One region of the Alteromonas sp. ABH4_454 genome, then DNA from elsewhere that is predicted to be linked to it. Evidence: predicted binding sites of a transcription regulator. Region 1 holds the regulator's gene; the other holds the start of a gene.
The links. Region 1 encodes FNR, which switches genes on or off when oxygen is low (the NO sensors DNR and NnrR bind a similar motif). Its sites were predicted from a motif close to TTGATCTAGATCAA; they were not measured.
Positions count from the first base shown of each region.

Region 2: the regulator FNR is predicted to act here: its motif matches at 6,899-6,912, upstream of ACYX4W_RS01205 (GbsR/MarR family transcriptional regulator).

Region 1 covers NZ_CM149972.1:3,096,863-3,112,651, forward strand. Annotated here, with positions in the region: gene ccoP (cytochrome-c oxidase, cbb3-type subunit III) at 1-496, shown strand, start outside; gene ACYX4W_RS13495 (FixH family protein) at 727-1,206, shown strand; gene ACYX4W_RS13500 (heavy metal translocating P-type ATPase) at 1,206-3,656, shown strand; gene ccoS (cbb3-type cytochrome oxidase assembly protein CcoS) at 3,658-3,888, shown strand; gene ACYX4W_RS13510 (sulfite exporter TauE/SafE family protein) at 3,875-4,534, shown strand; gene fnr (fumarate/nitrate reduction transcriptional regulator Fnr) at 4,580-5,320, shown strand; gene uspE (universal stress protein UspE) at 5,613-6,536, shown strand; gene ttcA (tRNA 2-thiocytidine(32) synthetase TtcA) at 6,772-7,725, shown strand; gene ACYX4W_RS13530 (patatin-like phospholipase family protein) at 7,726-8,751, shown strand; gene ACYX4W_RS13535 (DUF2987 domain-containing protein) at 8,775-9,422, opposite strand; gene ACYX4W_RS13540 (glucosaminidase domain-containing protein) at 9,419-10,210, opposite strand; gene ACYX4W_RS13545 (YciC family protein) at 10,203-10,934, opposite strand; gene ACYX4W_RS13550 (LysE family translocator) at 11,018-11,644, opposite strand; gene cobB (Sir2 family NAD+-dependent deacetylase) at 11,657-12,382, opposite strand; gene ACYX4W_RS13560 (sulfurtransferase) at 12,564-13,337, opposite strand; gene tpx (thiol peroxidase) at 13,459-13,956, opposite strand; gene ACYX4W_RS13570 (tRNA-uridine aminocarboxypropyltransferase) at 14,031-14,723, opposite strand; tRNA gene ACYX4W_RS13575 (tRNA-Leu) at 14,841-14,927, opposite strand; tRNA gene ACYX4W_RS13580 (tRNA-Cys) at 14,987-15,060, opposite strand; tRNA gene ACYX4W_RS13585 (tRNA-Gly) at 15,102-15,177, opposite strand; gene pgsA (CDP-diacylglycerol--glycerol-3-phosphate 3-phosphatidyltransferase) at 15,347-15,789, opposite strand, start outside.
Region 2 covers NZ_CM149972.1:267,665-283,453, reverse strand. Annotated here, with positions in the region: gene ubiB (ubiquinone biosynthesis regulatory protein kinase UbiB) at 1-1,252, shown strand, start outside; gene cspE (transcription antiterminator/RNA stability regulator CspE) at 1,546-1,740, shown strand; gene ACYX4W_RS01230 (hypothetical protein) at 2,108-2,752, shown strand; gene ACYX4W_RS01225 (Lrp/AsnC family transcriptional regulator) at 2,818-3,300, shown strand; gene ACYX4W_RS01220 (hypothetical protein) at 3,343-3,507, opposite strand; gene ACYX4W_RS01215 (cytochrome d ubiquinol oxidase subunit II) at 3,898-4,905, opposite strand; gene ACYX4W_RS01210 (cytochrome ubiquinol oxidase subunit I) at 4,917-6,290, opposite strand; gene ACYX4W_RS01205 (GbsR/MarR family transcriptional regulator) at 6,302-6,859, opposite strand; gene ACYX4W_RS01200 (ATP-binding protein) at 7,083-9,809, shown strand; gene ACYX4W_RS01195 (substrate-binding periplasmic protein) at 9,969-10,994, opposite strand; gene ACYX4W_RS01190 (M28 family metallopeptidase) at 11,275-12,687, opposite strand; gene fre (NAD(P)H-flavin reductase) at 12,889-13,584, opposite strand; gene ubiD (4-hydroxy-3-polyprenylbenzoate decarboxylase) at 13,682-15,148, opposite strand; gene ACYX4W_RS01175 (TIGR02647 family protein) at 15,446-15,697, shown strand.

The sequences.
Region 1 (15,789 bases):
TCAGCGTTTGTTCCTACAAAATTGCTCTCAGTGTCACGGTTCTGATGCACGTGGTCAAAATGGCGGCTTCCCTAACCTAACGGACAACGACTGGTTGTACGGTGGTTCAGGTGCGAAAATCGTTGAAACTCTTACGCTTGGTCGTAAAGCAGCTATGCCAGCATGGCTAGATGCTATGGGTGAAGACGGTATCGAAGAAGTGGTTAACTACGTACTTAGTTTAAGCGGTCGCGATGTGGACCCTCAGCTTGCAGAAGCAGGTAAAGCACGTTTCGCAGCGTGTGCGGCTTGTCACGGTATGGACGGTAAAGGTAACCAAGCACTTGGTGCACCAAACCTTACCGACAACATCTGGCTTTACGGCGGCAGCCACAGAGCGGTAACAGAAACGCTTACTTACGGTCGTAATGGTGTAATGCCTTCATTCAAGAAAACCTTGGGTGATGACAAAATTCACGTTGTTGCAGCGTATGTTTACAGCCTTTCAAATGATTAATGATTTAAATCATTAAATATCTTAAAAAGCCTCGTTACTACGGGGCTTTTTTTATGAGAAAATACAGCCATATAGACAGTGCCATTACGTGAAAATTTAGTGCGCTGTCGATGCAAATTACCTACACCATATTTATTGTTATTATGCAGTTCGAATACATTTGTTCACGAGTAATAATAGATATGTTGTTAGCGACCTTGCTAGTGAAGTAAATACGAGAAAAGATTTCGATGAATAGACCCTGGTATAAAGAATTCTGGCCCTGGTTTTTAATTGCGGTTCCTATTATTACCCTGATCATGGGTGGCGTGTTGTTAAACCTTGCTATTTCTACTGAAGATAGCCTTGTTGTAGACGATTACTACAAAGAAGGTAAAGCAATTAATGCACGTCTAGACAAAGAGGCAATCGCCCGCCGTTTAAATATTACTACCGATTTAACCATTGAAGATGGCAGCATAGCGCTGCAATTTCACTCGGGCATTCCTCAAGAAGGTAATGCTGTTAAATTGAGCTTTTATCACGTAACGCTTGAAGAGCGTGATGTCAGCGTTTTACTAAGTCGAGATGCCAACGGTATTTATCGCGGTTTTATTGAAGAAAACCTAGACGGTAAATGGCGCATATCGCTAACACCTATTGATGATAGCTGGAAAATTCAAAACACCGTCTATCTACCCCATTCTGGAAAAATGAAGTTCAATCCATAATGGCCAATCACGATTGTTACCATTGTGGGCTTCCTGTGGCAGCCGCAGACGATGGGAAGTTCACTACTGTCATATTGGGGCAACAACGGGATATGTGTTGCCCTGGCTGCTTAGCCGTTGCAGAAGCTATTGTTAATAATGGTTTAGAAGACTATTACCAGTTTAGAACAGAACCTGCGCAAAAGTCTGACGATGGGATTTTGGAAACCTTAGATAAACTCAAGGTGTACGACGACCCTTCCCTTCAGGAAGAGTTCGTGTTTGAAGAAGGGCAAGATAAGCAAATTCAACTGACCCTTGAAGGCATTACATGCGCTGCCTGTGGCTGGCTTATCGAAAAGCAATTATCGAAAGTTGAAGGCATCAAGCAAGTAGCTGTAAATGTTCAAGAGCGTCGCGCTTTAGTTACTTGGTCACCTTTTCAAATTAAACTTAGCCAAATTCTTTCTACACTAAAACGCATTGGTTATATTGGGTCGCCATTTCACCCCGATGAACACGAAGCCAGTTATAAACGCGAACAAAAGACCTTTCTGAAAAAGCTTGGCCTTGCAGGCATTATGACCATGCAAGTAATGATGCTGATGACGGGGCTGTATTTTGATTGGTTTGGCGCCATTGAGTTAGAGACCCGCCAATATTTTTATTGGGTCGCCCTTACACTCACTACCCCGGTTGTACTGTATTCTGGTAGCACCTTCTATGTCGGAGCCGCTAAAGCGCTAAGCGCTAAAACAGTTAATATGGATGTACCTGTTACGCTTGCCATATTCGGTACCTATATTGCCGGTATTCGTTCTACCGTATTAGAGCAAGGCGAAGTGTATTTCGAATCCATTTGTATGTTTATTTTTCTGCTGTTACTCAGCCGATTCTTAGAACATCGCAGTCGTCATCGCGCCGCACAGATCTCTGCCAATATGATGCAGTATGTTCCTGTGTCAGCGACTAAATTAATGCCAGATGGCAGCGTTACTGAATGTCTAGCAAAGCAGCTAAAGGTACACGATGTAGTGCTGGTTAAGCCTGGTGAAACCATCCCCATTGATGGGCTGGTTACAGAGGGTAACGCTGCGGTTGACGAATCTATGCTAACGGGTGAATTTAACCCAGTACGAAAGTCAGATAACAGCACTGTATATGGCGGTACCGTATGTCAGGACGGTAGCCTTACCATTACGGTTACGCAAACACTTAAAAATGCGCTGGTAAATCAAATTGTAAGGCTTCAAGCAAGTGCGATGGCGAGCAAGCCCAAGGCTGCACAGATAGCCGATAATTTCTCTAGATACTTTGTGACCGCTGTATTATTGATTTCAGCGTTAACTTACACCTTTTGGGCTTATAACGGCAGTGATGATGCGTTTTGGATCACCATTTCCGTGTTGGTAGCAACCTGTCCTTGCGCCCTAGGGTTAGCCACGCCATCAGCGCTCACTTGCGCTATGGCGAAATTAAACAGACAAGGTATTTTGCTAAAGCGTGCCGATGCTCTTGAGCAAATCACTGGCATTGACACTATCGCACTCGACAAAACCGGTACGCTGACACAAGGTAAGTTCACTATATCAAACGCCTGGTATGCTGACGGCGTAGACAGCCAAAGCGCGCTATCAATCGCCCGCGCCCTAGAATCTCGCTCTGAACACCCTATTGCTAAAGCCTTTAGCGACAAAAAAGCCTTTAGCGGTAATAAGGACTTTAGCGGTGATAAAACGTCAAGCGGCAACACCGTACACAAAGTGACAAATTTCACGGTCACGCCAGGTGGCGGAATTAGCGGTGAAATTAATGACACGCTTTTCTCCATGGGCTCAGCAGCGTTCAGTGTTCACGAATCACAGCAATCGTTTATCGAGCGCTATCCCTCGGCTAACGTATTTCTTACTGTCAAAGGCCGTATTATGGCTGCTTTTGAAGTTCGTGACTCACTGCGTGACGATACCCAAGAAACCCTCGATATATTGGCAAAAAGTCATACCCTCGCTGTACTAAGCGGCGATACACAGCAAAACGTTGATTCCCTCACCAAACCTTTACCAATTTCTACCGCTAAAGGGGGCCTTACCCCAGAGCATAAATATGAAGCGGTTCAAGCTATGCAGCAATCTGGCTCAAAGGTTATGATGATGGGCGATGGTATTAATGACGCCCCTGTTCTTGCAAGTGCTGATGTAGCGATAGCGGTAGGTAATGCTACAGATGTTGCGAAAACTGCAGCCGACGTGATTTTGCTTGGCGATCAGCTGCTTTCTGTGCCAGAACTCATCCGAACTGCGCATCAAGTGAAGCAAAAAATAAGACAAAATATTGGTTGGTCGGTAGGTTACAACGTTTTGATCTTACCTTTCGCCGTATCTGGCCTACTTTCGCCGTGGATGGCGGTTGTTGGCATGTCATTAAGCAGTATCATAGTAGTGACAAACTCTACGCGACTTCTGGGCAAATAGTATGAGCATTATTTACGTTTTAATTCCAATCGCCATCATTATAGTAGCCGTCGCTATCGTAATATTCTTCTGGGCGGTTAAAACTAATCAGTTTGAAGATTTAGACCGTCAAGGTTACAGCATACTGTTTGACGATGATCTTCCGCCCGAAGAAAAAAAGCTCGCTGAACAACGCAAGCAACTTCAGAATACTAAAGTAGAGAAAAACCAAGGGCAGCATGGAGGGGATTAATTACTTCTCAGCTTTTCTTATCGGCTTAGCGGGCGGTGTTCACTGCGTGGGCATGTGCGGCGGTATAGTGGCAGCGCTAAGAATGGTGTCACCAAAAGGTGCTTCAGCAGTACCTTACGCCCTAGCCTATAACATGGGGCGCATAGCTAGCTACACCATTGCTGGCGCACTGACCGGCGCACTTGGCAAAATTGCAGCAGACTATATTCCTCTGGCCAATTATGCCCTGTCTTTACTCAGCGGTATTATGTTGCTGTTGTTGGCCTGTTATTTAGGCAAATGGTGGACAGGGTTAACGGTGTTAGAAAACGCAGGCAAAGGTTTATTTTCTAAACTGCAGCCGTTATCTAAGCGTTTTTTACCTTTCAAAACCCCTTTTAGTGCTATTCCTTATGGGTTTATTTGGGGCTGGTTGCCTTGTGGATTAGTGTATTCAACACTTACTTGGTCTTTAGCGGCGGGGAATGCATTGCAGGGCGCTGCCATCATGTTTTTCTTCGGTTTAGGTACTTTGCCAACGCTACTCGCAGCAAGTGCAGGCAGTCAGTATATTGTTAGCAGTTTTCAAAACAATAACGTTAGACAAATAATTGCCGTAATAATGGCCATTTATGCGGCTTATCTTATTCATGGCGCAATCGTTTAAAAATGGGTGTATCATTATTGGGTAATCTTCAAAAGAGCATGTATTATGAGCAAAGGAAGCCAATTTTCTATTCACTGTCAAAACTGTAGCTTCAGTCACTTGTGTTTACCGGTGGCGCTGAACAAAACAGAAATCGAGTCTCTTGACGATATAATTGAGCGCAAAAAGCCGCTTCACAAAGGTGATACGCTCATTCAAACTGGCGATAAATTTCGTTCGCTTTTCGCCGTTAGAACTGGCTCTTTCAAATCATTTGTAACCAACCAAGAAGGTGAAGAGCAAATCACCGGCTTCCACTTCCCTGGTGATATTATTGGTTTCGATGCCCTGCGGGAGAATAAACATCAAAGCTACACTTCTGCGCTAGAAACCGCCATGGTGTGTGAGTTGCCTTATGACACACTAGATGAGATGTCTGTGCAATTTCCCAAGCTTCGCCATCAGATCATGAGCTTTATGAGCGCAGAAATCAAACAAGATCACGACATGATCATGCTTTTAAACAAGCGTACTGCTGAGGAGCGTTTGCTATATTTTATATCGCACCTATCTCAGCGCTTTGAAGAGCGTGGCTTCTCGCACAGAGAATTTCATCTAACTATGACCCGAAACGAAATCGGCAACTACTTAGGCTTAACGATAGAAACCATTAGTCGTCTATTAAGCCGTTTTCAGAAAGAAAACATTATCAAAGTAGACGGTAAATTGATCTCTATTTTGGATTTTGATCGGTTAAATTCCAAGTTAGAAGCGTTAAATGGCCCTAGTGTAGTCTGTAACGGTTAATTTATTCTTCTGTTATCTTGAGCGCGCTACATGCGCGCTTTTTAGTTTTAACCTTTAAAATTTCACTGTATTCCCTCACTGTTTAACACGACATCCATCCGTCGTGCGTGAAAACTCCCGTAATATTCAATGTTACCTGTTTTATATATCAACAGATTATTTACACCTTGATCCAAAACAACTCACGTTTTTCCAAATGTCGTTTATAGTTAATGTAAATGGTTTATATAAACTGTTTTGAAACAATATCGATGTCGACAGCCATACAAAGCTTTGTAGTTGAGGAGACGTTATGATTGAGTGTAAACGAATTCTTGCCGTGGTGGACGCGGAACGCGACAACCAGCCTGCCCTAAGCCGTGCCTATGAACTTGCGTCAAAAACCGGCGCCACGGTTACCGCTATGATGGTGGTATATGATTTGTCTTACGATATGACAACCATGCTTAGCCCCGACGAACGTGAATCAATGCGCGATGCCGTTACAAAAGAGCACGCCAAATGGTTATCTGCCCAGCTAAAAGAACAAGGCTTTTCAGAGACCGATATTGTGGTTGAGTGGAACAACCGTGCTTATGAGTCGATTATTTATTACGCCCTTAATAACCAAATCGACTTGGTGGTAAAAGCCACTAAAAAACATGACGACCTTGCCTCAGTAATCTTTACCCCTACAGACTGGCATCTAATGCGCAAGTGCCCACGCCCTGTACTGCTCGTTAAAGAACACGACTGGCCAGAAGGCGGTGAAATTATAGCTGCAGTAAACGTAGGCAGTGAAGATGATGAGCATGCTGCACTAAACGACAAGCTTACGATAATCGCTAACGATTATGCCTCTTTGCTAAAAGGTAACGTTAATTTAGTGAATAGCTACCCTACAACTCCACTTAACATTGCCATTGAAGTGCCAGAGTTTGACCCTGATACGTATCACGATGCGGTAAAAAATCATCATATGAAAGAAATGCGTAGTCACGCGCTGAAATATGGTATTCCAGAAAATAAATGTGTGGTGAAAGAAGGCTTGCCTGAAAAAGTTATCCCGCAAGTGGCTAAAACACTCGATGCCGAGTTAGTTGTAATAGGCACCGTGGGACGGGTTGGTATTTCGGCGGCGCTTATTGGCAATACTGCCGAGCACGTTATTGATGAACTAAATTGTGACGTACTTGCGATTAAGCCAGATGGGTTTGAATCACCGATAACCGTGTAGTTAACGACTTAATTTCGTTTAAATACCAAGTCACTTGGTGGCGACAAATGGCGAATCGGCGATGGGCGTTTTTCATGAAAAAAAACTGCGCATTTAGCAGTTAATGCTGAAAGTTGATCATACACGCTTAAATCAATACTTAACGCTTCTCGATAAATTTAACAACACAGCCATAGTCTCGAAAAGGCGCTTTAATGTATAATGGCGCCTTTATCACAAACCAAGCTAGTTAATTATGAGTTTAGGCACAAGCAGTGCTGATGCGCCGACGTTAAACGCCGCGCAAAGTAAGCAAAAGTACAACTTCAACAAACTTCAGAAACGACTTCGTCGCAACGTGGGTAAGGCCATTGGCGATTTCGGTATGATTGAAAACAACGACAAGGTTATGGTGTGTTTATCGGGAGGTAAAGACAGCTATACCATGCTTGATATTTTATTGTTTTTAAAGAAGATTGCGCCTATTCATTTTGATATTATTGCGGTAAATCTTGACCAGAAGCAACCTGGTTTTCCTGAACATATCTTGCCCGAGTATTTAGACAGCATAGGCGTCGATTACAAGATTGTAGAAGAAGACACCTACTCTATTGTTAAAGACAAGATTCCTGAAGGGAAAACGACTTGTTCGCTTTGCTCTCGTTTGCGCCGTGGTATTTTATACCGCACAGCGAAAGAACTAGGCGCGACGAAAATTGCATTAGGTCACCACCGTGACGACATGCTAGAAACGTTTTTCCTGAATATGTTTCACGGTGGCAAGCTGAAATCTATGCCACCAAAACTGGTTAGCGATAACGGCGAGCATATTGTCATTCGTCCACTGGCCTACTGCAGCGAAAAAGACATTGAAAAATATTCTCAAGCCGCTGAGTTCCCAATTATTCCTTGTAACCTGTGTGGTTCACAAGAAAATCTTCAGCGCCAGAACATAAAAGCAATGCTTCAAGACTGGAACCGCCGTTTCCCAGGTCGTATTGAATCAATGTTCCGTGCGCTTCAAAACGTGGCCCCTTCACATCTTGTAGATAGTAATCTTTATGATTTTAAATCTATCGTCACTCAAGATGGCCCCGTTGCAGATGGTGATATAGGATTTGATGAACCTTCTTTTGCTACAGAAAATAGCGCAGATCTCAGTGATGAAGACAATGCTATCGAAGTAGTAAATATTATGGAACCAAAGTAAATGAAAATTGGACTGGCGTTAGGTGCCGGTGCCGCAAGGGGCTGGACACACATTGGTATAATTGAAGCATTGGAAAAGCTTGGCGTTAAAATCGACGTTGTTGCTGGTTGCTCTATTGGCGCCTACGTTGGTGCTGCCTACGCAAGTGGTAAGCTAGAAGGTTTAAAAGAATGGGCCTGTTCACTTAGCGACTGGCAGGTACTTGCTCTTATGGGTGTTGGATTAAGACGTGGCGGTATTGCCAGCGGACAAAAAGTTTTCGACAAACTTGCTAGCGAGTTTTGTGAATCTACCTATGAAGATATGCTTAAACCTTTTGCGGCTGTGGCAACTGACCTATATACCGGACGTGAAGTAGTATTTAATTCAGGACCTATTGGCGATACCATTCAAGCGTCATGCGCTATTCCAGCGCTCTTTGCCCCCGTTGCTCATGGCGATCGCTGGCTAGTGGATGGCGCTGTTGTGAACCCTGTACCGGTGAACTTGTGTCGCCAATTAGGGGCTGATTTTGTGATTGCGGTTAATCTTAACGCCGATTTTCGCCCGCTTCGGTTGGAAAAGTTAAGGCAAGACCACGAAGAAAACCAACGTAAAACCGAAGACTTTTTTACTAAAAGCCAAAACGTATTGCGCCAATGGTTTTCGCCAGACAGTAAAGATGACAAAACGTCAGACGAAAATGAAGAGCAGCTTCAAGTCAATGCTTCTGAAGATGTGAATACCGAAGAAAGCATAGCCTCTGATGTTATTGAAAAAGTAGAAGAAGAATTCACTGAAGTGCCTGCAAAGGTGAATAAGCGCAACCCGCCAGGAATTATGAGCGTAATGAGCAGCTCACTTGAAATACTTCAAGCTCGTGTTACTCGGTCTCGTTTAGCTGGCGACCCGCCAGATATACTAATTGAACCTCAGCTGACTGATGTAGGTATTATGGAGTTCCATAGGGCAGAAGAACTTTGCGCAAAAGGCGAAGAGACCATAGCGCGAATTGCAGAGCAAATTAGGTATCAGTTACTAACCTGATACCTAATTGTTCAGAAGGTAGATTAACTTGACGCCATAGCTGTTACACGCAGCGGCGCTTGTGGCAGCGTTAAGCCTTTCGCCTCATTTATCCACTCTTGCTCTAACTGCAGAACACCATTGTTAATTTGTACACCCTGCGGTGTAACGAAATCTAAATTTTTGTCTTCGAACTGAATCATCAAGCCCTTCACCGACGGCATCATAAAAGACAAAAAGCTTCCCATTTCATTGAAAAAGGCTTCATACTGTTCATACAAAAAAGTGAGTTCTTCTTTCTTGTAATACTGTTTAAGGTATTCTGGCTTGGTTTCAAGCTGCACCGACATATCACAAACGTTCGCGCGTTCGTTTAAGTCGATACGTACCAGTGCATTAGCCAGTTTCAGTGCTTTTTCAGTGGGTACGGTAAAACGTCCTTCATCTGTAACTTCTAGTGGCATTGTTTTCTTATCGGTAACGATAGATGCACCGTTAACCTCGCATAAACGCCCTTCACCTACTCGGACAAAACCAAACGCAAACTGAAGCGCTTGGGTATCTTCGTTATCTAGCTTTTTAACATGGCTGTAGAAACGGCTGTACTCTACATCTATCGTTTCAGCAGCTACGGATGTACTACCAAAACCGACAAACAGAGATGAAGCAAGAAATAATGCAGCGCGTATCATTCGGATAAAAACTCCTCGTTAAATAGGATCATTGTTTGAAGCTCTTCAACATAAGCGGCTCCTCGCTCGGAATAGTTCATTAGCCCTTCTGCCAATGCAACACCAGTAATAGGCAATTGGTTAGCTCGAAGTCGACTGCGGATCTCTCTTAAATCAGCGTAGGCATCGTGCCTATTGAGGTTACGCATATAGGTGTACGTCGCTCGCGACAGACTATCAAACTTTGCCACTTCGTGTGATGCGCCGGTATTTCGACGATTTGGGACAAAACCGCACCCTTTTGAAAAACACCACAGACCGAAAAAGTTGTAGCCCTTTCTTGCAAATCGGCTTGTTCCCCATGCAGATTCATTCGCAGCCTGAACTAGTACCAGCTCTTCAGGTAGAACATCAACTTTCTGCAGTAAGGCCAATAGTTTGGTCTTTAAAGGCTGTGTAGACTTTACCCGATACTCTTCTTCAAGCCACTCAAGCCTCGCCATATCGTCTTCAGAAAGCGATTCGTTGGCTAATGCTTTTCTATACAAGGTTTGTACATAATGTCTCAAGGTAAGTAAGTAAGCGTTTTGCTTCTCTACCTCGGGGCGTAGATAGTTAAAAAACGCCTCTTTCTTCTCTTTTACGTCACTATAAATAGAGAAATCAGGTACCGGCTTTTTCGCCACCACCGTTTGCGGTATATCTAAAATATCAGGTTCGTCCTTGGTAAAAATAATGGCATTAATGACGATAACCGCCAGGACGCCAAGCGTTATAAGGACTATTTTAAAGGTTTCACGTTTATGCATCGAAGCTCGACTCATTCACATCATCTACAGATGCGTCCGTGCTTACTCCTTGCTCGCCAATCAATTCCTGATAGAGCAACCCCATCATACTAAAATAAAAAGGTAACACCCAAATAAGGGAAAACCCGAACGTCAGCGGTACCGACACAAACAGTAAGAAGAACACGCCGAAGATACTGACAATTTGAGCCCAGTACGCGTTGAATACTCGGCATGAGAGAATAATTGCGCTAATTGGAGTTAGTTTTCTGTCGGCCACTAACATAAGAGAAAAAGACGACGCTAGATAGAAATACACGCCTGGTAAGATAAGCAGCATCATGCCTAACTGCACAAGAATACTGCTAACTAACTGGGTTAACGCAACCAGAAATATAAGGGGGAAAAACTGAAATACCGTAAATACCGATGTTTTTACGCCTCGCGCTACAAAAACACCCATCATATATAAGCCCGTAAGTAACGGCGCCACAATGCAGATTGCCACAATCTGGATAATAGACTGGTGCTCGAATACATAGCTACCGTCATCATTGATGGTAATGTACTGTTGGGCAATTACCCCAAGCACCACAAAGGTCAAGAATAAAACAAGGCTACCTTGAAACAATGATGAAAAATTAGCTTTTGTTAAACCGGCAGCGCGGCGCAAGAGACCTTTAGTATCGAATTGATACTGTTTTGACAACGTATTGTTCAGGCGGTCTGGGTTTACGTCTTTCACACAACTCTCTTATATTTTTAGAAAAATCGGCGCGATTATACCAATTCACAAAAATAAATGCCTGCTTGTGTAATAAACAAAAATTAACCCAACACCAACTTAGCGGCTAACCCAACTAAAAGCACGCCCATCGCCCTATCCAACCAATAGCCTTTTCTACCAATAAGCTCGGCAACTTTACTAGTACTTAAAAGGTAGGAAAGGAAACAAAACCAAAGCCCGGTGGCAAACGCTAAATAGATACCATAACCAAGCTTTACGCTAAATGGCGTATCAATGCTGATGATGGCGGTAAAAAGTGAAAGGAAAAACAGCGTTGCTTTTGGATTAAGCCCGTTTGTCAGAAACCCCATCCATACAGCACGTTTTGCCGAGATTTGTGATGTCTTCTTTTCGGTATTTATGTCTTGCTCCTGCTTTACAGGGCCGCTTCTGAGCGCACCGAATGCAAGGTAAAGCAAATAAGCAGCGGCAGCGTAGCTAAAAGTGGTAAATAGCCAGGGCGTAGTCGCAATTACAACACTTAGCCCTACTAGCGAGTAAGCAACATGCAATAAGATTGCTAGCCCAATACCGATACTAGTGTATATAGCGATACGCCTGCCATAAGCCACGCTGTTTCGAACCACCACTGCAAAGTCAGGACCTGGACTGGCAACAGCCACAAGATGTACCAGTGCAATGGTAAGAAATTCATTCATATACTGCATGTTTTGCGCCTCCTACAGCGCATATTTTGAAATCAATTCATCAACCCACTGCGGAACTATACGCGAGGCAGGACCTGTAAGTGATTCGTCGAACAAGGCATTGGATACACCTGGCTCTAAATTCGCTTCTATTGTGTGAGCGCCATTTTCTTTAGCAATCTGAACAAAGCCAGCAGCGGGATACACATTACCCGATGTACCAATAGCTATAAATATATCGGCCTGTGAAAGCGCATCGTAAATCACTTCCATATACATGGGCATTTCACCAAACCACACGATATCCGGTCGAAGGGTTACTCTTTTACAGCAGGGGCATTTAGTGGTGTGATCAAAACTCTCACGCCAATCAAAAGTTTGCTGGCTAATAGCACAGCGCGCAGACAGAAGTTTACCATGCATATGATAAACCGACTCGCTTCCGCCACGCTCATGTAAATCATCAACGTTTTGCGTCACCAACGTTTGTTTTTGACCGAAGGCTTTCTCGAGTTTAGCCAGCGCCGTATGTGCTGCGTTGGGCAAAACATCATTCTGTTGAAGCTGTGCTCGTCGCGCGTTATAGAAGCGATAAACCAAGCTAGGGTTTTGCTCGAACGCTTCGGGTGTAGCGACTTCTTCAACGCTGTGATTTTCCCAAAGGCCGTCATTATCGCGAAACGTTTTTAACCCAGACTCAGCGGAGATGCCGGCACCGGTGAGAATAACAATATTGGGTAAGGATTGATTAGCTGACATCGGGTTGTTCTTACTCTGTTGCTATAAAGCGAGTTATTCAGTTTATTTTGTGGTTCGCGATACTATCGTGCTTAAGCATACATCGCACATTAATGATTTCAGTATTTCACGGCTTTTATGCTTTTACACGCTTTTGACTACAGGATACTGCGTATTAGCGCCCCACTCAGACCATGACCCATCATATACCGAAACTTGCGTAGCACCACACATAAGAGACTGCAACACCAATGATACAAGCGGTAACGCCTGAACCGCAGGTGCAGATAATAGGTTTACGCAAATCGATTTTTGCTTGTGCAAAAACAGCATTTAGCTCATCTACAGGTAAGAAATGGCCGTCTTTTACTAGTGTATCGAAAGGAACATTGAACGCGCCTGGCATATGCCCTGAGCGCACGCCTTCACGGGGCTCTGAAACTTCGCCGTTAAATCGCGGACTACTTCTCGCATCAAGCAGTTGCGCTTCGGTATTTATAGCTTGAAGCACTGCGCTAGAGTTTGCAAACCACCCAGGTCGAGGCGTTGCTTGGTAGGTTAATTTTCCATATTGCTGCTGTTCTGAAATGGGAAGCCCAGCCCCCTCCCACGCAGGTTGGCCACCATTTAATATATATACATCTTTATGCCCTAGAGCCTTTAGCATCCACCATACCCTAGGCGCAGAATACATACCTCGAGTGTCGTAAACCGCTATGGGTGTATTTGCTGTAATACCCTGATTGCCAAGATAAATAGCAAGGTCATCAGCTGAGGGCATACTGTGAGGTAAACCTGTAGTGTGGTCGCTGCCTTCGCTATCTAGATCAAAATCCACTGATGCAGGCAATACCATTGCCGTTCGTGTATCCGGCGTTTTTGACACAGGATCATCCATCAACGCTCTTACAAGCGTAACCGGTTTTTGTTGCATTGCATTGGCTAACTCGCCGACTGACAGCAATACTGATGCCATTACATCCTCCTGGAAAGCGCTCACATGAGTGAGCGCCTTGTAATACCGCGATAAAAACGAATCGGTTGGTATTGATTCACATTAACTATGTACTATTTCACTTAGTGACTAAGCGGCTTTCTTAGCTTAATGCAGCAATAGCAGACTCGTAATTTGGTTCTTCTGTAGTTTCTGCTACTTGCTCTGTATAAACCACTTTACCTTCAGTATCGATAACAACAACCGAGCGCGACAGTAAACCTGTTAGCGGTGCTGATTCGAAGGTTACACCGTAATCATCGCCGAAGGTTGAACGGAAGGTAGAACCTGTAAGTACATTTTCAATGCCTTCTGCGCCACAGAAACGGCCCGCAGCAAACGGCAGGTCGGCTGACACACAAATAACAGTTGTATTATCTAATTTAGCAGCTTCTTCGTTAAATTTACGCACTGACATTGCGCAAGTGCCTGTGTCGATTGAAGGAAAGATATTCAATACAACGTTTTTACCTGCAAGTTCTGACAGCGTTACTTCGCCCAAATCCGCCTTTACTAAGGTAAAGTCTGGTGCCGCTGTACCTACTTCTGGTAGCTGGCCCTTAGTTGTAACTGTTTTGCCTTGAAAAGTAACTGATGCCATTCGCTTTCTCCGTTTTTCATTAATATAAAATAGTGGATGTAAAACAATACTTTCGCAAATAAAAGTGACACTTTTTAGATGTTATCTTTAACCTGCGACTCTGCAAACGCGAGCTTATGCTGTAAATGGGGCTTACCTTTTAAGTATTCCCGCCTGAACACGCTAAAATAGTGCGCTAACGTTTGTGCCCCTTGCTGCTGCTCAGCTAGTGCCAAAACGCTAATACCTACTTCTGCGGTGCAATGTTGGAAATCATGGGTAGACTCTCTTAACAGATAGTCTGAAGCCACTTCCATGCTAACGCCCAACACAGGAAAATTATGCAGATAAGGACTTTTTACAAACATCTTCTTTGCTTCACGCCAGGTTCCATCCAAGAAAATAAATAGTAACGTTTTGCCAGTATTCAATGGTGGAGCGTCAATACAGCGTTCAGCTGCAGCATATTCGTGTGGAAATACCACAATAGGAAAGTATTTGTCGTCGCTTAGCAGTTTCAGCAACGCTTCATCAGGTTCCGTTCGTTTCCACAAAAACGCATGGTTGTCTTTAACCACATCTGCAATCAAACGACCTGTATTGGTAGGTTTATAGTATTCGCCTTTGTACATTAAGAACAAAACCGCCACGTCTGTGCCAGCTTCAGGCTTAAATTCACAAATACAGTTTTGCGTTGGAAGCAAACACGCATCACAGCGAATTACCTTGCTACCACGCGCGTGAAATGGACGTTCAGCACGAGATAGCTCGTCTAAACGAAGTGACATAACAGAATTCAAGATAGTACGTCTTTGCCAAAGATTTTTACGGATTTTACCATAGTAAAACGCAGTAAAAGAGCGAGATTGACAAAGTTTTGTATTGAATGAAAATGTGGAAGTAAATGGTGCCCGGGGCCGGACTTGAACCGGCACGCTGTTACCAGCGAGGGATTTTAAATCCCTTGTGTCTACCAATTTCACCACCCGGGCATCGGGTTGCTTTTCAGCAAAGGTGTCAGGCGTAGAACCTGATGCTGCGTTGCAGCGTTTGGAGGCGGAACCCGGAGTCGAACCGAGATAGACGGATTTGCAATCCGCTGCATAGCCATTCTGCCATTCCGCCAGATGCGTCTGGCGCGTGATTAAAACTCATCTCTAAGAGATTGGAGCGGGAAACGAGATTCGAACTCGCGACCCCGACCTTGGCAAGGTCGTGCTCTACCAACTGAGCTATTCCCGCATGTCTTAATCGACCATTTCGTTTGGTTGATGTCCTCTCGAAATGTGGGGTGCATTCTACCTACCCATTCAAAACTGTCAACACAAAAAAGCGTTTAAATTGAGATAAATGCGGTTTTTTATGATCGTTTGCTATTTTTTTATTCACTTTGATTAAACCGCGATCAATTCTACTTTACTGCGCCACTTCGAAGGTGTGGCCACGCCGCTTTTGTATAAACAAACATTGACCAAATTGACAGCACTGCAGAGAAATATAAAAGGATATAACCTAAAGAAACCCAATAAATTGTTACGCCCATAAAAGTTTCTAACCCTGAAAGTAATCCAATTAAGGCTAACATTTGAGCAGTGGTTTTAGCTTTACCTATAAAAGACACTTTAACGGCGTCTCTTACGCCATTTGAACCCATCCATTCTCGTAGTGCAGAAACATAAATTTCACGCACTAAAAGCGCAATGGATGGCAACGTGATCCAAAGGTTTGCATAACTATGAGTGATCATAAGAAGCGCGGCACCTACGATAAGTTTATCTGCCACCGGGTCTAAGAAGGCACCAAAGGGCGTAGATTGCTGAAGTTTTCGTGCTAAATACCCGTCAAACCAGTCTG
Region 2 (15,789 bases), 1.7 Mb from region 1:
ACTCGCGTCGGCCTCTATTGCGCAAGTTCACGCAGCAAAGTTAAAGCACAATAACGAAGATGTTGTAGTAAAGGTATTAAGGCCGGATATTCGCGATACCATAGTGGCGGATATGGAGCTTTTATTTAGCCTAGCAAATGTCCTACAGCGTTGGTTGCCAGACGGCAAGCGTTTACGCCCTGTAGAAGTGGTAGTGGAATACCGCAAAACCATTGTAGATGAGCTTGATCTGCTCCGTGAGTCAGCTAACGGTATCCAGCTAGGACGTAATTTTGAGGGCTCAGACGCCTTATACGTACCTAAGATTTACAGCGACTACTGTCGCAGTAATGTATTGGTTATGGAGCGTATTTACGGCTTACCTATTTCCAATATCGATGCTTTGTTAACCCAAAACACCAACATGAAAAAGTTAGCAGAGCGCGGGGTTGAAGTTTTCTTTACCCAAGTATTCCGGGATAGCTTTTTCCATGCTGATATGCATCCGGGCAACATTTTTGTATCTACGGAACATCCTGAAAACCCCAAATACATCGCCATCGATTTTGGCATTGTTGGTACGCTTAATCGCGAAGATAAGCGCTATTTGGCCGAAAACTTTATCGCCTTTTTCAACCGCGACTATCGCAAAGTGGCGCAACTTCACGCCGACTCAGGTTGGGTGCCGCAAGATACCAACATTGATGAGTTCGAAATGGCCATTCGCACAGTATGCGAACCGATATTTCAAAAGCCTTTGGCAGAAATATCCTTTGGTAACGTACTGCTACAGCTATTTAACACGGCACGACGTTTCAATATGGTGGTACAGCCGCAATTGGTGTTACTGCAAAAAACCTTGCTGTATATCGAAGGTTTAGGTCGTCAGCTTTACCCCCAGCTCGATTTATGGAAAACCGCCAAGCCGTTCCTCGAAAACTGGATGAAGGAACAAATTGGTTTTACGGCTATGATGGGGAAAGTAAAAGACAACTTGCCTTTCTGGTCTGAAAAACTCCCTGAAATGCCAGACCTGCTTTACGACAGTTTACAGCAAATGAAGCGCTTGCCATTGCAACAGCAGAGGGCACATTTGGCACTGATTCAAGAGCAGAAGAAAACAACTCAGACCACTCACTTAAGCCTAGTAGGTGCAACCTTTGTACTGATGTCAGCAATATTGCCAATTTATGACTTATCTTGGTATTTCCCTGCAAGTACGGGAGTAATCGGCGCAATTTGTTGGTATTTAGCGTGGCGAAAAGGGCTGTGATTTTTGTTACGCTGCGGTGAAATATTTATGAAATCCGTAGTTAATTAATTAATTTGTATAGTAATCGTCCCGAAGAGTGTTATAGTGGATACGGCTCTAAGCCAAAGTCTTTAAATAGACGCGATTTTGTATTATTTGCTATATGTTAAACCACTCGAGTTACCCGGTAATTTGTTGTAAGTTGTTTGTCCATTCGTAAGTAAGACCCAATACTCCGCCAATTTAAAGACTCTAAAGAACTTTGTTACACGCGCTTATGCGCAATTTAATACGATATTTGAGGTCTATACGACATGTCTAAAGTTACAGGCACAGTTAAGTGGTTCAACGCTGATAAAGGTTACGGTTTCCTAACTCAAGATAACGGCGGCAAGGACGTTTTCGTTCATTTCCGTGCGATCATCTCTGACGGTTACAAAACGCTTCCAGAAGGTCAGCGAGTAGAATTTGAAGTTGAAGAAGGTCAAAAAGGTCTTCAAGACTGCTAACGTGCAAGCTATCTAAGAATTCAAAAACGGCGGTCATTTGACCGCCGTTTTTCTTTCTATTGTCTGCATTTCCCACGCTCACGCTAAATGCTTGACTAGGGTTTTAGTGCATAACATTTTTAGTCTATAACGCTTTTGGTATAACTCACTTTTAACGAATAGCGCTTTTCTTCAATTGCCAGTCTTCAGCGTAACTATCGTTACCGTTTCTTGTTTACACCGCACCAGATCACATAAGCACTCGTTCACCCCAATAATTTTGATGCTCGCAGTATATTCCTAATATCAGTACGCCACAGTATTGCGTAGTCATGGTGTTTAATGCTTTACTCGATATAACGATGAACACGCTTTCAGGGAGTGCTTTATGCGCATCACATCAATTATTCGGACCACACTGGCTGCTTTACTACTTCTTCTTTGTTCAAACTCTACTTATGCTGCCCAAGCAGATGGACTAGTCGTTGGCGAGAATGTTTTGGCAACAGTGCTCAGTACCGAAATTCGAGCAGTAGACGTAATGCCCAGTGAAGAAAAGCGTCAAAGCATGAAGGACCAGGCGAAAGATTCCTACGCCGAAGTGCTCGAATATGTCACACGTGTAAACGCGTCTAACAAGATTTTCGAACTAGTGTTAGAGGATTACGCTAAGGAAAGAGGTATTGCTCTTGATCAAGCGCTAGTAAATAAGTTTATCGATAAGTTTAAGAGTCAGGTATCTAGCGAAACTTCATCTAAACCTATCGAAGAAATAGCGGTTAAGCAGGTAATGCAATTCCAAGCTGAAAAAACCATGTTCGAAGAGTTTGGTGGTCGTGTTGTTTTTCGACAGTCTAACCCGCAAATGCCTATCGATGGTTACAACAAACTCCTCTCTCGCTATCGTGATGCGGGTAAGCTTGACATAGTGGATGAAGACCTACGCGAAGCGTTTTGGGATTTATTTAAACCTCCCTATCAGTATGAAATTGCCACTGAAAACGTCGATTTTTCAAAGCCTTGGTGGCTTTAATTAAAGTATGAGTAACAAAACAAATATACAACTGAAAGTGTTGGGGAGAAGGGCTAGGTTTTGCTATGGCTAATGAAAAAATGAGCGTTATAGACGCAATAGATAAAGCCATTTTGGCCATGCTTCAGAATAATGCTGATACGCCTGTTGCAGAAATCGCCGAGCAAGTCGGGCTAACGGTCACTCCCTGCTGGCGACGCATTCAAAAGCTAGAAGAGAAGGGCATAATTTCTAAACGAGTGGCGCTGTTGCAAGCAAAGCAGCTAGGCCTTGCAATGACGGTTTTCGTTCAAGTGAAAGCAGGAAGGCACGATGGAAAATGGCTAGCAAGTTTCGCCAAGCACGCCGCGTCATTTGATGAAGTTGTTGAATGTTATCGTATGTCAGGGGAGTACGATTACTTGCTGAAAGTCCTCGTCACCGATATGGATTGCTTCGACCACTTTTATAAACGATTGGTTAACGGTATAGAGTTTTCAGACGTTACCTCTAGCTTTGCCATGGAACAGATTAAGTACACAACCTCAGTCCCTTTAAACCACATTTAATACGCCAAAAAAATGGGGCCGGTTTGACGGGCCCCATATAAATTAATGATTTTGGTCTTCAACGTGCTGGTCGGCAAATATCTTGGATTTCTTTTTAATTTTACATCCTAAGATACGCTGCGCATTTTTACGGCCGATGTAATGAGCGACTGTATAGGGGTGCGCGCGTTTGAAGAACCGTGAGAACGAATGGAATACATTTTCCATAGTATTGGCTCCTTCTAGTAAAAATTGCCCCAAATAAAATATAGTAATATTACAGTTTGATGTCAACAAAATAATTGTCATTAAACAATTTATATATCTCGTTCACATAATAAGGATAGACTCAGTAGAACTGAGCATCCTCTATTCATTGGTATACATTGTTCGAGGGAAAGGATCATATTTTGATCGCAGGTTTTCAGATCGAGTTTCCGAGCAGGTTATAGTCGTCGCCGAAAACGCCACAGGCCAGAAAGTAGTTGGAAACAGAATAAACTCACAACGTATAAGCGCCAATTATAGCGCTGAATAGAAAGTGAACACCACTGACTATCAGTGATGTTCACTATTGTTTTGAGTAATTAGGATCTGCTGGGATCCCAATAATAAATACTAGTAGTAAGAAAGCTTCTCTGATTTACCGGAGAAAATCTTATACACCATGGCCGTATAAGCCAGAATGATTGGCACAACAATAACTACACCGACTAGCAAGAAGCGCAGGGAGTTAGCGTCACTGAGCGCATCCATCACCGTCATCTGCCCAGGTATAATAAACGGGTAGTAACTAATGCCAAATGCGGTAAAGCAAAGTAAAAATACAAGCAAGGCTATAAAGAACGGAAGCCATTCGCCTTTACCTTGAGCGTCAGGCAGCTTTTTAAGCAATACCCCACACAATGCTAAAAGCGCAAAACATGCTACGGGTATAGCAAAAAGCACATAGCCCCAAGGTGCAGACAGCCATAAGTCTCGCACATCATCGTGTAGGGTTAAATTAGCGATACTTACTGCAGTAATTCCCACAGCCAGTACAACCAACCCTCGGCGTGCCCAATAATATGCTTTTTCTTGAAGCTCTCCTTCGCCTTTGAGTATTAACCAGCATGAGCCAATAAATGCATAGGCCGCTGTTACTCCAAATGCCGCAAGTAGAGCAAAGCCTTGAGCCCAAATATCAGTGCGAAGCCCTGTCACGTAAATACCTAACATGTATCCTTGCGCGAGCGTAGTTAAAAGCGAACCGTATTTAAATACTAAATCCCACTTACGCTTTTTTACTTGCACAACTTTAGCGCGAAAATCAAATGCGACACCGCGCAAAATAAGCCCTAACAACATGAAAGTTGCAGGTAAGTACAGAGTTTGCAGAAACTCGCTATGTGCTTCAGGAAAAGCGATAAGCAGTAAGCCTACGGCAAGCACAAGCCAGGTTTCATTGGCATCCCAGTAAGGCCCAATAGAGGCTATCATATCGTCGCGAAAAGCCTCTTTTCTTGGCGGTATTAATACGCCAACACCTAAGTCATAGCCGTCTAAAATAGCGTACAGTAATACAGATAAACCAAGTAAGCCGACGTAGATGTTTCCAAGCATTTCTGCTGATACATTTTCAAACATGTTTGCTCTCCTTATACCGTGCTTGGGTCAGGTTCAGAGGGTTGCATCTTAGCCTTCGCTACTTCGCGCTCTTCCGTCGTTATTTCCTCGATTTCCACTGCTTTTCGGCACATCAACATAAGCGTTCCCATGTATGCGATTAAAAGCACTGTGTAAATGACAAGGTAAAGCGTGAATGACAGAGCAATATTGGCCGGTGGCAATTGGGTAACAGCATCAGCGGTTCTCAATACACCACTCACTAAATAAGGCTGGCGGCCTATTTCTGTAACGTACCAGCCTGCTAACGTTGCTATCCAACCGCTAAATGCCATACCTGCAAACGTGCGTTTAAGCCAAACGGGGAAGTCTTTCTTGCGAATAAGGTAAAGACTACCAAGCCATGAAACGGCCAGCATTAGCATGCCCATACCCACCATGACTCTGAAGCCGAAAAAAACAGGGGCAACAGGCGGATGTTCTCCCTCAAACTCATTAAGCCCTTTTATCTCTCCTTTGAGCTCATGGGTCAGAATTAAACTTGCACCGTAGGGAATAGGAATTTCAAAATGATTCTCTTTGTTTTCTTCGTCAGGAATTGCAAAAAGCAATAAAGGAGCGCCTTCTGTGGTTTCCCAAAGCCCTTCCATCGCCGCTACTTTCTGCGGCTGATGTTCAAGGGTATTTAAACCATGCATGTCGCCAGCAAAAATTTGCAGCGGAATTAACACTGCCGCCGTATAGGTGGCAGTTTTAAGCGCGAGCTTAGGCGCAAGCTTGTCGTCGCCTTTAAGCATGCGGTATGCCGAAAGCCCCGCTATTAAGAAACTAGCTGTCAATCCGGACGCTAACATCATATGAGCAAAGCGATAAGGGAAAGATGGGTTGAAAATGATTTCTGTCCAGTTTGTGGCATACACCACACCATCGACTACTTCAAAGCCTTGTGGGGTTTGCATCCAGCTATTAAGCGCTAGTATCCAGAATGCAGAGGTTGTGGTGCCAAGGGCAACAATAAGGGTAGACGCTGTATGCAGCCAGTTAGGCACACGGCGTATACCAAATAGCATGATGCCTAAAAACGTGGCTTCTAAGAAAAAAGCGGTCAGTACCTCGTAACCTAAGAGCGGACCGGCCACGTTACCCACTTTTTCCATGAATCCAGGCCAGTTAGTGCCGAACTGAAATGACATGGTGACGCCGCTGACAACACCTAATGCAAAACTTAGAGCAAAAACACGTACCCAAAAACGATACATGCGCATCCACACAGGGTGACCTGAAATGTTAGAACGCAGTTTAAAATAGAATAGAAACCAGCCCATCGCCATGGTGATGGTTGGAAATAAAATATGGAAACTAATATTTAACGCAAATTGTAATCGAGACAGCAAGAATGCATCCACAGAGAGCCCCCTTAGTTAACGCTGTTTTTCCCCGGAAGCAGCTTGTCCTTAAGCTCAAGCATACGGCCCACGCCAGAACCTAACTTCATCAACGTGTTTAGCTTTTCAGGTCCAAGATTTTGAAGCTCTTCAGACCATGCCGTAATTGATTCGAGTAAATCATGAATTTCGTTCAGTTTATGTTGGGCGTTTGCCTCCTTTTCATTAGCAGGTGCGTCAAGAAGCAAATCCCGAAGCAGGCTCATGGTTGGGTCTATTTCGCGCTTTCTGCGCTCTTCAAATACTCTGTTTGCTAATGTCCAGATATCGCCAGCGGGAATAAAGAACTCTTTTCTTTCGCCGGGAACGTGATGTTGTTTTACTAGGCGCCATGATTGAAGCTCTTTTAAACCCATACTGGTATTGCCTCTGGAGATATTGAGCGCATCGGCAACCTCTTGTGCCGAAATGGGCTCTTCGTTTAATACAATAAGCGCAAGAATTTGCCCTACTGTTCTATTAAAACCCCAGCGACTTCCCATTTCGCCAAAGTGCATGACTGCAGATGTAATTAAAGGCGTCATTTTCATTCTTATTTTCCAGAAGTTTCAGAAATTACTGAAAGTTTATTGCGTCAGATCAAAAAAAGCAACAATAAAAAGCTTTGTAAGCTAAATTTTATTGATAATTTAATAAAAGTTAATTAGGAAAGTTTCAACGATATTGCATGCTTTGGTTGCAATAAGTTGTTATCGTGGTTGTGTAATTAAAACCCTCATGAAAGTTAGCTTTCAAAATTTCTCGGCCAAGGCAATGCAACACGTTACAGATAAAAAGATAAAGACGCTTCAGAACTGCGAAGATGAAGCTATTCACCTAATCGAAAGTGTTCAAAGCTTTGGTTACGTTATAGCGGTAGACCCTGAAACTAAAAAAATTCAGGTGTTCAGTGAAAACATCAATGAACTATTTAAAGTCAGTATCACTGCGGGTGAAACCCTTATTACTGAACTCATCGATACCCCTTCTGATGATGCCCCCACTTTTCAAAGTATTTATCAAAGCGTAAAAGGCGGAGACACGCGCCGAGCGTATCAATGGAAATTTGCCGACAACGCGCTTCATTTAGACAACTGGGAAAAAGAGGGTAGCGGTGTCGCGTTCGATTCAAACGGTTTACTTGTTATTGAATTAGAGCCTACCCCGCAGCTTAGCTATGAAGCTGCCCAACAATGGGTACCGATGGACGTAGATATTCGCACATTGCTTCCTGATGTGGATGGGTGCGAGTCTATCGGTGATGTTGCAGACGCCATTGCGGGCGTATTTAAGCGCTACATAGGGTTTGATTCGGTGATGGTTTATCAGTTCGATAAAACCTATAGCGGAGAAGTAATTGGCGAAGCAAAATTACCAGCTTCACGCTCTTTCAAAGGTTTGAAATTTCCGGCATCTGATATTCCTAGCCAAGCCCGAGCTCTGTACTTAAAAAATCGCGTACGTTGCGTATTTGACGTAGAACAAAACCCTATTGCTTTAAAGCCAACAGTGCAAGAAGCAGAGCGACCGCCACTGGATTTATCCATGTCTATGGTTCGTTCAGTGTCGCCGGTTCATATTACTTATCTTAAAAACATGGGTATACGTTCATCGTTTTCAGTGTCCCTTGTGTTTGAAGGTAAACTTTGGGGGTTACTTGCTTGTCACAATAACGAGCCTAAATATATCGACCAAAAAAAGCGTTTGGTATGCGAATCCCTCGGTCATCTCTATGCGTGGCAGCTACACACTAAAGCCTTGCATGAAAAGAAAGAACAGTTTCAAATTCGCCAACGTAAGCTAAACACTATTATTCATCAGCTTACTGGCTTTGCTAACCCGCTTGAGGCGATAACCCAAAAAGAAAAAGGCCTTTTGGATGTTGCCAATGCATGTGGTATGGCGGTTATTACCCCTGTAGATAAATATTTAGTAGGTAAAACGCCCTCTGAACAAACATTAACTCGCCTTCTCGACAAATTCGTCATTCCAAATTCTGAAGAGTCAATTGCTATTAGCAAGCTGGCGGAAGAAGTGTCGGAGCAATGTGACCTCAATGGCATTCGCGGCATGTATATATCCTGTGTATCTGCCAAGCTTGGTTACTACACGGTTTGGTTTAGAGAGCAAAAAGACAAAACCATACGATGGGCGGGCCGCGAAGCCGCAAACAAAGATATTGGTAAGGTACTAACGCCTCGTAATTCCTTTGATATGTACTTACAAAGTGTTGCTGATGAGTCGATTGAGTGGAGTGAGGATGATCAGCTTATAATAGAAGGTTTTGATCATCTATTTATACCTTACGCGCTAAGCCTGAAAGCTTCGCTCGATAAGCAAATTAGTAAATTAGAAGAGTTAGATAAAGCTAAAGATCAGTTTTTAGCGAGTATTTCCCATGAACTTCGTTCACCCCTTAATTCAATTGTAGGTTGGACCGATTTAGCCCTGATGGATGTGACGAATGTCGATAGAATGTCCGACGCATTAGGCGTTATCAAACGCGCTGCGTCTACACAGGCCGCCTTAATAAATGACATTTTAGATTTGTCGCGCATTATCTCCGGCACCATGAAGCTCAGCACGCATTCACTTAATATTGCTTCATCTATTTCTGAGGTGGCTAAATCATTTGAAGCGGGCTTTGCCAGTAAAAATATTCAACTTTCAATCAATTGCGAAGACGAACATACCCAAATTCTGGGTGATAATTTGCGTATTAAGCAGGTGATAAACAATCTGCTCAGTAACGCTCTTAAATTTACAGCAAAAGGCGGAACCGTGCATGTGCGGGGCCGAAGAGAACACTCTAACTATTTGTTCCGTGTAAAAGACAACGGTAAAGGAATGACCCAAGATCAGATAGCCCGGGTTTTTGAGCGCTTTTACCAAGGTAAAGATTCTCATAACAAACTCGGCTTGGGGCTGGGTTTATCCATTGTAAAGAGCTTAGTTGAAATGCACGGCGGGGAAATTCGCGCCGAAAGTGATGGACCAAATTCCGGGACTACTTTCTTTGTATCTTTGCCTATTGCTCCTCTTAGCTTGCACGATGACATTATCGAAACCAAGAATAGCGAAATCAGTGATTTAACCGAGTCTTTGCGTTTAAGCGGTTTACGAATCTTGGTAGCAGAAGACGAGCAAGACGCCCGTGACTTTATAAAGTTATTTTTAGAGTCTAACGGTGCCCGCGTCAACGTAGTTAAAAACGGGCTGCTCGCATGGAAAGAGCTAAACGATATGCCCGAAGCTTTCGATCTATTACTGTCGGATATTGGCATGCCGGAAATGGATGGGTTAGGTCTAGTGTTAAAAATAAGAGCCAGCGAAATCCCCGAGATTGCGAAGCTCAACGCTGTGGCACTTACTGCATACGCCTATACATCAGACCGCGTTAAAGCCCTTAAAGCCGGCTTCAATAATTACGTATCTAAACCCGTTGACGGAGAAGAGTTGCTGACTATTTTGGAAATGTATATGCCAGAAACGTCACTCTAATAGCTGAAAACCGCGCCTGTAAGTCTAGTCAGCCTTCAGCGCGCGGATAAGTGCATACTGCGTGGCATTGTATTGACTACAACCTGAATACAGAGTCTTAAATCAGGCTCCGTTGATGCCCAACAGCGAGTTAGCATCTGTTAGGCTTTCAAAATTTATCTACCAGCGGCGAAGCAGTAGCTGGTAGGTGGTTTTATCTAGTAGTGAATCGCGAGGTAATGCATTTTCTTTAGAGGGAAGCGCAGCGCGAGCATCTTCTAACGATGCATACCCTTCACCGTTAATATAAAACACGCTATTTTCAGAAGTCGGTTTCCCGTCAAGGGAATAGGCCGTATTGAGTAAGTCAGAGGCGGTAGTTATGCTGCTATGCCCAATATAGTCGGCTACGCCATCTCCATTCACATCTTTCGTTAGCCATGCTAATGCAAGAGGCTGATTAAGTTCACCGCTATCTTGTAACGCCGATAGGGCTTGGTTAAATTTCGCAATAATGCTTTCAGCACTGGTAACATTTTTACTAATAGCTATTTGAAACCCTGTTTTTATTAGAGGTTTTGCTGAGAAGTGCAGAGTCTCTTCGTTATCGTTGGCAAGCAGTATATTTAGTTCTTGTGCGAGAAGCTGAGTGGTAATTAAGTAAGGTGCTCTATCATCGGCAAGTTGTCGAAAGGCATCAAAAGTTGTGGGATTACGCGACCACTTTACATTTTTAAGTAGTCTGAATGAGGGGGTATTGGCAAAGCGATTTTCTATGGCAACGCGATTGCCTTTTAAGTGAGGGAAAAGTTTTACGTCTTCTACCTCTGCCTCCTTACTCACCGCGTAAAGGTAAACAGGTAAGTAGATATCGGAGAGTATATAGTTGCCGCTATTTTCGCCTAAATTCATATAGGCGAATTCGCCGTCTAGTTTCCCTGTCAGAACAGAGCTGCCTAAAAAAGCTTGTCGCATAACCTGAAGTTGAATATTTAAATCGGCTTTCTGAAATATTTTTTCAAGCAAAGCATTAATTCGAGCAGGCTCACCATCATCGCTTATATAAGTTTCAAAGGTAGCGGCCCCCAAAGTCGTTGTGGCGGCTTGCAAAGGCGAAATGTTGACTAAACAAAGGGCTAGGCTTATACCTAACAGGGAAAGGCGTCGAGCGAAAAAAGAGAGCGAAAATGCGCTGAATCTTACCAAAAGTGAACTCCGAACTGCCGTCATGCATTTATTACACTGTAATGTAGTTAGTGACTTAATTCCAATAAACCCGTATCGGTTTAAATTAACAAAATGTAAGCGGCATCAATTAATCGTGTGTCATGCTAACGTCTAGGCAGGCTTTTGTTGAGAAAAGTCATTCGTGACGATAAGCCAGTTTCCATTACCCACTTAACGCCACGAATTTGATTGGGTGCGTAATTGAGGGCGTAATTGAATGCGTGTAAGTACGCGTAATATAAACTCTCAATTTAAACGTTTATTCGCCGAAGCTTCCCGCAGGACCTGGATAAACCACAACGCTTTCAACACCGTCTTTGTTCACGCTGGCAACGCCAAAAAAGTAGTTGTCGATAACAACGTTCTCAAGCATGGCTTCGGTCACATTGCCCACAAATTTACTGTATTCCCATTGCGGTGCATCAGTATGACGCCAATATACTTTGTACCCTTTAAGCTGAGGGTTCTCTTCAGCGTCTAGTGCATCCCACTTCAAAAAGGTTGAGGGCTGAACGGCGCCGGCAATTTCTACGTTTGCAGGTGGGTTAGGCGCCCACGCCATTGCTGCAAGAGAAACAGCGTTTAAACCGGTAAGCTTAGCGGCGTAGTCAAAGTTAACGCCATCTAAGGTATCACCATAGGCAATACCGTCTTCTACGCGAAGGTCTTGGTGCTGGCGGGTGTAGTTTTCGTTAGTTTCCATAATACGAATACCCGGGTAGCCCAAGTCGTTAAATGGGCGATGGTGGCCACCACGACCAAAGCGGTCCAAACGATAAATCACCATAGTGTCTAAATTCTCTATGTATTTATCCGCGATTTTATCAATATAGCGGGCAAGGTTCCGGCTTGGTGAGTCAACTTCACCCCCGGTGAAACGGCGCATTCGCGCTTCTTTTTCCGTTTCGGTTACGCGTGTACCTTCGGCAAACAAGCGAGCGGTGGTGTTATTAATCACACCGTTAACCCCTTCGATGTTGCCTATCATGTCATTATTGAGCACGGCTTTAATTCTCCAGCCGTCTTTTTTGGCCTGGTTTGCCATAATACGCCCGCCGAAAAGCCCTTGCTCTTCGCCAGATAGTGCAGCATACACGATACTGCCGTTAAACTTGTACTTTGATAATACTCGTGCCGCTTCAAGAGTTCCGGCAACACCCGAGGCGTTGTCGTTTGCACCCGGTGAGTCAGACGTGAAATCCATGACATCAGATACTCGTGAGTCAATGTCGCCAGACATAATCACATAGCGGTCCGGATCAGTACTACCACGCTGAATCGCAATTACGCTAACCACTTCCACTGGGTCTGGAATACGTTTCTCACCACTAATCACTTCTGATTGGTAGTACACTTCTAAGCAACCACCGCACTCAGTTGAAATTCTATCAAATTCAGATTTAATCCAGCGACGCGCAGCGCCTATACCACGGGTATCAGACTCGGTTTCAGAGAGAGTATGGCGTGTACCAAAGTTCACCAACTTGGTAATGTCTTTTTCAATGTTTTCGGCAGAGACATTTTTAGCAATATCGTAAAGTGCTTGCTGCTGTTCGCTTTGTGCGTGAGCAGCGAAAGAAACGGTGCCGCTCAATAATACAGCAGATGTCAGCAGGGTGTTTTTACTTATTTTTGCGCTTAAGTTAGCGAGTGCGGATAGGTTTTTTATCATTGTTCTCTCCAGTGTTTATCTTTTCACCATAACCAATACGTGGCTTGTCTACAATTGGAGTAAACCTGTTTAATGGTTGGTCATCGCAAGTCATTGCGATTGAAAAGCGGAGTAAGGCGCGGAGTATAAAAAACGATCTGTAACAAAGAATGAAAAAACCGGCATTCGCCGGCTTTCACAATATGAGGTTTACGCTAGCGCTTAAATAAAGGCAAACGCGTCGCCGAATAGGTTTTCAACTTTTAAACCGCGCTGAGTAAAATCGTCGCGCACTACTTTTGCCATTTCGAAGCGGCCGGCAACATATACTTGAACGTTCGCAAAGTCAGCGTGGTCTGCCATTACCGCGTGATGTACCCAGCCTGTTCTGCCTTTCCACTCGTCACATGCAAACTCTACAACCGGCACAAAAGTGAAGTGATCGTTAGCTTCAGCGAGTTCAGTTAGCTTGTCAGCTAAATACAAATCAGCCGCGTGTTTTCCACCCCAATAAAGGGTAAGTGGCGTTTTGTCACCGCTTTGAAGATGCTCTTGCAGAATTGAGTAGGTATACGAGAAGCCTGTACCACCAGCAATTAGCACCATTGGCAGACCGTTACTTTGCAAAAATGCATTGCCATTACCTACGTTTACGGTAATTTCGCCATCTGCACGCATGCGCTCTAGCACTTCACCAGCGTAGCTGTTGCCAGGCTCTGCACCAATGTGTAATTCAATGCGGCTGTTATCAAACGCGGCATTAGCAATAGAAAACGGGCGCATATCTTTTTCGCCCATCACCACCATAGCGTACTGACCCGCCTTAAACTCAACAGGGCTTTCTGGCGTCAATTCAACTTTTTGTACCACTTCGGTTAAAGGCGTGATGCTTGCAACCTTACACTTAATCTCTGACATGTATTCTCTTTAAACCTTCTTGCTAGCTTGTCGCCTTTTTATGCGCTTTGAGACAAGCGCATGCTTTAATAATCGTTAATAGCGCTACATCGAGTCGCTACATAATACCAAGACTGTCCCAAATATCATCAACCCGTTTTTTAACGTCTTCGTCCATCACAATGGGTACGCCCCATTCACGGTCGGTTTCGCCCGGCATTTTATTTGTGGCGTCCATACCCATTTTCGAACCTAGCCCTGATACCGGTGACGCAAAGTCCAAGTAATCGATAGGCGTATTTTCTATCATCACCGTGTCGCGGGCTGGGTCCATACGGGTAGTGATAGCCCAGATAACATCGTTCCAGTCGCGCGCGTTAACGTCGTCATCGCACACTATCACAAATTTTGTGTACATGAACTGTCGTAAGAAAGACCACACGCCCATCATCACTCGTTTGGCGTGACCCGGGTACTGTTTCTTCATGGTAACTACCGCCATACGATAAGAACAACCTTCTGGCGGCAAATAGAAGTCGACAATTTCAGGGAATTGCTTTTGCAAAATCGGCACAAATACTTCGTTTAGCGCAACACCTAAAATGGCTGGCTCATCGGGCGGGCGGCCAGTATAGGTTGAATGATAGATAGGATCTTTACGATGGGTAATATGCGTTACCGTAAACACTGGGAAGTCATCGACTTCATTGTAATACCCGGTGTGATCGCCGTATGGACCTTCAGGTGCTGTTTCATCTTGTGCGATATAGCCTTCAAGCACAATCTCGGCACTGGCAGGTACTTGTAAGTCGTTACTAATAGACTTAACTACTTCGGTTTTATCACCACGTAGTAAGCCCGCAAAAGCATATTCAGAAAGGGTATCTGGAACAGGAGTAACTGCACCTAAAATCGTAGCGGGATCTGCACCGAGCGCAACAGATACAGGGTAGGGTTCACCCGGATGAGTTTGACACCACTCACGAAAATCTAGCGCACCACCACGGTGTGATAGCCAGCGCATAATGAGTTTGTTTTTGCCAATAACTTGCTGACGGTAAATCCCCAAATTCTGGCGCTTTTTGTGTGGTCCTTTAGTAACACTCAAACCCCAGGTTACCAAAGGTGCAGCGTCACCCGGCCAACAGCGCTGAACCGGAATTTTTGATAAGTCTACATCGTCACCGGTAAGCACCACTTCCTGACAAGGGGCTTTTTTTAACACTTTAGCAGGCATGTTCAGCACTTGTTTAAACACAGGTAACTTTTCCCAAAGATCTTTAAGCCCTTTTGGAGGCTCTGGCTCTTTTAAGTAGGCCAGCAGTTTGCCCACTTCACGTAGCGCTTCAACAGAGTCTTGCCCCATGCCCATCGCTACGCGTTCGGGGGTACCAAATAAATTGGCCAGTACCGGCATATCGTGGTTTTTAGGGTTTTCAAACAACAGCGCAGGGCCGCCAGCACGCAAAGTCCTATCGGCAATTTCTGTCATTTCAAGGTCGGTATCAATGGGCTGGCTAATGCGCACTAACTCGCCTTTTGCTTCAAGCTGGCGAATAAAGTCGCGTAAATCTTTGTACTTCATCTGTTTGGCGTATCCACACACGTTATTTATGGCAAGAATATACCATTTTAGTGCAAAGTCCGATCAGTAAGCGGTGTGAAACCAACATTAAACGTTCTACAGACAAATTAACCTTTACAGTGGCGCCATTTAAGTGTGATATAGAAATATGTTATTAAATTTAACAATTACGGGCCAATAGCGCACGGCGTGCGTATTCTTACTTAGCCCTTCTATTTTAGTGCTTTGCTATAACACGCCGCAGTAATGCGCGTGCATTAAAACCCTAATAACCCTTTTTTTGCCTAAGGTGGTTACATGAGTTCATTCGATCAGGACATGCTAGACGAGTTAAATTTGCTACTGAAGTTTCCTGCAGACAGTCTACTTCAGGGGCTGAAAATTCATCACGATGCCAGTCAAAGCATGGTGAACGCAGCATCCAGGCTGTACTCGAAAGGCTTAATTACCCAGCCAGACGGTGGTTACCTAACTGATTTAGGTATTGATTTAGCCGACCACGCCCGTCATATCCAATCCGCCATGTGCCCGCGAAAAAGTAGTCATTAGCCTAAACGTTTTCTGCTATATCTTTTAGCAGATAGGCCAAAGTGAAATAGGCTTTGGCCGCTCGCGATTATTTACGTAAAGAAAAGCGTCTC